DNA from 2 places in the Colwellia aquaemaris genome. Region 1 is predicted to be linked to the other one. Evidence: predicted binding sites of a transcription regulator. Region 1 holds the regulator's gene; the other holds the start of a gene.
What was found. The regulator MetJ, encoded in region 1, represses methionine synthesis genes. The targets are predictions, from matches to a motif close to TAGACGTCTAGACGTCTA.

Region 1 (3,207 bases):
TTATTGGTTGCCTATGACAAACTACGTGGAGAAAATCGTGGTCGCCGTAAGCGCAAGCAAGATCCTAAAGAGCTAGGGCTAGGAGACTGTGTTGACTGTAATCTTTGTGTGGAAGTTTGCCCAGTTGGTATTGATATTCGTAATGGCCTGCAATATGAGTGCATAAATTGTGGTGCTTGTGCCGATGCCTGTGATCAAGCCATGAGCCAGTTTAACTATGCTAAAGGGTTAATTAGTTACACCAGTGAAAATGCATTACTTGGCAAAAAAGCTAAATTGTTGCGATCGAAAATTATCGGTTACGGGGTTTTATCAATACTAGCTATGGCTTTTATGGTGTATACCATTCAGGTGCGGGTGCCAATTGAATTTTCAGTGCTTAGAGACAGAGCGGCACTTTATCAGCTAGATTTTGAAGATAATGTTACGAATAGCTATTTATTGAAAATTACTAATAAGTCACAAATAGATCGCCACTTTAACGTCAATGTATTAGATAACAAAGTGAGCTTAAGTGCAGATAAAGACATATTGATTAAAGCAGGAGAAATTGCCAATGTGCCAGTGCATTTAACTATGGCTGCTGACGATATTAAAGGCCGAGTTAGTGAAGTGTCGCTGGAAGTCAGTGTTAGCGATAAGCCGGAAGTAAAAGCAGTAACGGAGACGAAATTTTTCTCAAACTAATTTGGTGTGTAGATTGGGTTATTTAACCAAGGCGTCGATGGGGCGCCTTTTTTTTTGGAAAAAGCTAAGGCCTGCAAGACAGCTGCAGTAAATCACATTGGCGTGCACAGTATCAATCACCTCGATAATTCAGTTATCCTTACTTATTGTTAGTGTTAAAATACGGTAAAATAACTTTTTACCTAGCGAATAGAGTGATCATGACAAACCCCATTGAGCAAAGAATATCGAATATCGCCTTAGTTGTTGAAAACTATGATGACGCTATTGAATTCTATACCACAAAACTAAACTTTCAGCTTATTGAAGATAGCGATTTAGGTGCTGGCAAGCGCTGGGTACAAATCGCCCCACCAAATTCAAACGGGACAAATTTGTTGCTAGCGCAAGCCAGTGATGATCAGCAAAAAAAATCTGTTGGCAACCAAGCCGGTGGACGAGTCTTTCTCTTTCTACAAACCAATGACTTTTGGCGCGACTACGAGCACATGAAAACTCATGGCGTTGAATTTACCGAGGAGCCACGAATAGAAGAGTACGGTACAGTCGTTGTTTTTAAAGATTTATATGGCACTAAATGGGATTTATTACAGTTGAATCAAGCAGGTTAATAATTGGTAGATAGTCTTAGCTCAAAAATAAAAAGGCGCTTAAAGCGCCTTTATTAATCTCTTGGATACTCGTTTCGCTTTAATCTTCTACTTCTGTTTCGTATTCGCTAAAGTCAGTCACACCTTGTGCTTCTAACGCTTTACGAACACTGGCCGGTAGCTTCTGTGTATTGTCTTTTGCTAAGTCAGCATCGTCTGGCAATGGTTGGCCAGTAAAAGCATGTAAAAATGCTTCACATAATAGTTCGCTGTTGGTTGCATGACGTAAGTTATTTACCTGACGACGTGTTCTTTCATCGGTTAGCACTTTCAACACACGTAAAGGGATAGACACGGTGATCTTTTTTACTTGTTCACTTTTTTTCCCGTGTTCGGCGTAAGGGTTAATATACTCGCCATTCCACTCTGCCATGAATATTCCTCTATGCTTAAATGATTATGAAAAACCTATAATTAGCTTATCTGGTATACCAGTAAGTTATAAGTTTATTCTTGACGGCTAATTTTACTGGTTGTGAGGCGTGAGTCAATAACGAATGTGTAGAAGGTTAGATGTCTAAAGTACTTGACCGCACACTTTAAACCGTTTAGATTTATAGACGTCCAAACATCTATATAGAAGAATGTCTATACTGGAGCACACATGAGCGAGAAAAAAATTGCCACAACTGCGGTTCGTGCAGGTATTAATAGTGACCAACATCATGGTGCGGTTATTCCTGCAATTCACCTTTCTAGCACCTATGCACTGAAAGGTTTTAATGAAAAGCGTCAGTTTGATTATTCACGTACGGGTAATCCAACTCGTGCTACGTTTGCTCAAGCCATTGCTGATTTAGAGCAAGGGGCGCTAGGTATTGTCACTAGCACGGGAATGTCAGCCGTACATCTGGTTTGTCAGTTGCTAAATACCGATGATACTGTGGTTATTCCTCATGATTGTTACGGTGGCAGTTTTCGTCTGTTTACCCATCTTGCCAAGCGTGGGCAGTTTAAGTTAATTGTTGTTGATCAAAATGATCAAGCGGCATTAACACAGGCCTTAGCAACAAAACCTAAACTAGTGCTAATTGAAACGCCAAGTAACCCGTTACTGCGTTTGGTGGATATTGAAGATATTACTCAACAAGCTCATCAAGCTGGCGCTTTGGTTGCTGTTGATAACACCTTTTTATCGCCAGCATTGCAGCAACCTTTGTTATTAGGTGCTGATATTGTTTTTCACTCAACCACTAAATATATCAATGGTCATAGTGATGTTGTTGGTGGAGTATTAGTGACCAAAGAGCAAGCCTTAGGTGAAGAACTTGCTTGGTGGGCTAACTGTATCGGTATTACCGGTTCGGCATTTGACAGCTTTTTAGCGCTACGGGGCTTGAAAACTTTACCGATACGCATGAAGCAGCACCAATTTAATGCCAATGCGGTTGCCGAATTTTTACAGCAACATCCGGCGGTGGAAAAAGTGTATTTCCCAGGGCTAGTTAACCATCCGCAGCATGAGTTAGCGAAAAAGCAGCAGCATGACTTTGGCGCCATGATGAGCTTTGAACTTAAAGGCGGTGTTGAAGCAGTAAAGGTGCTGTTTGATAAACTTGAATTTTTTACTTTAGCGCAATCATTAGGTGGGGTAGAAAGTTTGATCAGTCATCCATCAACCATGACTCATGCGGGCATGGAAATTGAAGCGCAACTTGCCGCAGGTATTACTCAGTCTTTAGTGCGCCTTTCAGTTGGGATTGAAGACATAGACGACATTTTAGCAGATTTAGCGCAGGCACTTACCGCTAGTCAAATATAACCGAAATAGTCTCAAGATAATTTTTAATTAGATAAACATGCGCATGTGCTTGGAAATAAAATGACAGACGTAAATTCAGCTGTGGAGCTTACTTCCACAAAAAACCAG
Region 2 (3,207 bases), on a different contig from region 1:
TTAATTCGTGCTAGTGATACATGGCTTTTCATGGTTATCTTTTTACCTTATATTTCAATATTCAAGCATATATATAAACAAAAAACTTTACAATATTTTTATCAAGCTGAAACAAATTCTCTGTGCAACTTTACTATTAATTAATAGACCTACTTTGCCTGTTGATAATATACTTAGTGCAAGATAATTGTTCCCTTTGTAAAACTGCACTAAACCTAATGCCCACAAACTGTAAACTAAATATTCAAACACCTGCAATGAGTCAATTAGAGAGCGAGCACATTAGTGACAATCGACCCATTGGAATTTTTGATTCTGGTATTGGTGGTTTATCTATTATGCAGTGCATTGCTAAGCAACTTCCCAGTGAAAACCTTATTTATGTTGCAGATACATTACATGCCCCATATGGTGAAAAATCCACGCAATTCATTCAACAGCGCGTACATGAAATTGCTAAATGGTTTATCGAAAAAAACACCAAAGCAATAGTTGTTGCATGCAATACCGCTACCGTTAGTGCCATTGATAAGCTTCGTGAGAATATTAATATTCCAGTAATAGGTGTTGAGCCAGCAATTAAACCCGCAGCTAGTTTAAGCAAAAATAAAAAAGTGGCTATTTTAGTAACCAAGGCAACGGCAGAAAATCAGCGTTTTTTATCCTTAGTAAATCAGTACCGAAATAATAGTGATGTGTACATTCAACCTTGCCCAGGCTTAGTTGAACTAATCGAGCAAGATCAAAAAAATTCAGCAAGCTGTAAAGACTTACTTTCAAGCTATTTACGCCCCCTACTCGAAAAAGGTGTAGATACTATAGTATTAGGGTGTACGCATTACCCATTAGTAAAATCTTTGATCAGCGACATTTGTGGTAAAAATATCATGATAATGGAAACTGCGTTGCCTGTGACGGAACAATTACAAAGGCGACTTAACTCAAAACAATTACTTAATAACAATAGTCAAATAGGCAGCACACATTTCTTTAGCTCGAAAAATTGCGCGGCACAACAGCAACTTTTTTCTCATCTTTGGCAACGCCCTCTTATCGTCAATAAATTTTAAAAGCATTTTTCCTGACTTAAAACGTCGAAATATGGCGTTATTTTGTCTTAATTTGACTTAGCACAAAGACGTTTAGCCATCTAGGCGTAAAAAACTCTAGGAAATAGTTAACTAAACGGTTAGAATGTCGCTATTAAAACGGATATTGTTTTTCAGCTTATTTATACAGAGGTTTTATGTCTACACACCTTTTTACTTCTGAGTCAGTGTCAGAAGGTCACCCGGATAAAATTGCCGATCAAATTTCTGATGCGGTATTAGATGCAATTATCGCAAAAGACAAGAACGCACGCGTTGCTTGTGAAACTATGGTAAAAACCGGCGTTGCCATTATTTCAGGCGAAGTATCAACTAATGCTTGGGTTGATTTGGAAAAACTAACCCGTAAGGTTATTAGCGAAATTGGCTATACCTCATCAGACGTTGGTTTTGATGGTGAAACCTGTGGCATTATGAACTTAATTGGTCAACAATCACCAGAAATCGCTCAAGGTGTTGACCGCTCTAGCCCTGAAGAACAAGGCGCAGGTGATCAAGGCTTAATGTTTGGCTATGCAACTAACGAAACACCAACCTTAATGCCTGCACCGTTATACTATTCACATCGTTTAGTGGAACGCCAAGCCGAGGCGCGTAAATCAGGTGTTTTACCTTGGTTACGCCCAGATGCAAAATCACAAGTAACGTTTATTTATGAAGACAATAAACCTGTTGCTATTGATACTGTGGTACTTTCTACTCAGCACAACCCTGACATTAAACAAGAAGATTTAGTGAATGCGGTAATGGAAAACATTATTAAGCATGTGTTACCTGAAGAGCTATTAACTGCCGACACTAAATATCACATTAACCCTACCGGTCGTTTCGTTATCGGTGGTCCAGTAGGTGACTGTGGTTTAACAGGTCGTAAGATTATTGTTGATACTTATGGCGGCATGGCGCGTCATGGTGGTGGTGCATTCTCAGGTAAAGATCCATCAAAGGTTGACCGCAGTGCTGCGTATGCTGGCCGTTACGTTGCTAAAAACATTGTAGCTGCTGGTTTAGCAGATCGTTGTGAAATTCAAGTGTCTTATGCTATTGGTGTTGCCGAGCCTACTTCAATTTCTGTTGATACCTTTGGCACAGGTAAAGTCTCTGAACAGCGCTTGGTTGAACTAGTACGTGAACATTTTGACTTACGCCCATACGGCATTACTAAAATGTTAGATCTTCTACATCCTATGTATCAGCAAACTGCAGCATACGGACATTTTGGTCGTGAACCATTTGAAATGACAGTAGGTGATGATACCTTTACGGCCTTTAGTTGGGAAAAAACCGATAAAGCTGAAGCTTTACGTCAAGCAGCAAATATTTAAGTAAACATTAATATTTGGGTTAGCGATAAATTAACGCTTTCTTTCAGATGTTAAAAAACGCAGTCTAATTAGACTGCGTTTTTTTATGCTTACTAGGGTTAGTTAACTAAATCTAGCTCCCCTTGTAATTAGGTTACTCATAACGCAACGCACTTATTGGATTCTTACGAGCGACTTTTGCGGCATTGGTGCCAACGGTAAACCAAGCAATAAATAATGATAATGCGCCGACGAATAAACAAATAGGCAATAACCAAATTTGCTCAATTCGATAAGGAAACGACTCCAGCCAAGTTAACATAGCGTATGCGGCAATAGGCCAGGCAATAATATTAGCCAATACGACTGGTTTCGAGAACTGCCAAATTAACAACTTAACGATATCTTTAACACTCGCCCCCATCACCTTGCGAATGCCAATTTCTTTGGTGCGACGCTCAACGGTAAAGGCAGACAAGCCATATAAACCTAAACATGCAATAATTATAGCTAATACAGAGAATGCTAAAAACAATTGCGCCATTGTTAGTTCGTCTTGATATTGCGCTTGCATCATCTCTGACAAAAACTGCAAATTAATCGGTTGCAGTGGCACATTAGTTTTCCATACTTGCTCAATTTTCTCTATTAATTGCGGTAAGCGTTCAGAATTAAGTACCGCCGAATCAACAGTGATATTCGCAACATTAAAACGGTTAGAGTTCAGCATAAATGCTGTGGCGCGAATACCAAATTTGATCGATCTAAAATGAATATCTGGTATTACACCAATC

Region 2: a site for MetJ is predicted at 1,136-1,153, ahead of metK (methionine adenosyltransferase). Genes of this name have one in related genera too.

The regions. Positions count from the first base shown of each region.
Region 1 covers NZ_BAAJLV010000007.1:106,759-109,965, forward strand. The annotation lists gene ccoG (cytochrome c oxidase accessory protein CcoG) at 1-687, shown strand, start outside; gene AC27HL_RS16820 (VOC family protein) at 888-1,298, shown strand; gene metJ (met regulon transcriptional regulator MetJ) at 1,378-1,710, opposite strand; gene metB (cystathionine gamma-synthase) at 1,942-3,099, shown strand; gene metL (bifunctional aspartate kinase/homoserine dehydrogenase II) at 3,160-3,207, shown strand, end outside.
Region 2 covers NZ_BAAJLV010000004.1:439,048-442,254, forward strand. The annotation lists gene AC27HL_RS13895 (MDR family MFS transporter) at 1-32, opposite strand, end outside; gene murI (glutamate racemase) at 258-1,070, shown strand; gene metK (methionine adenosyltransferase) at 1,247-2,434, shown strand; gene AC27HL_RS13910 (ABC transporter permease) at 2,568-3,207, opposite strand, start outside.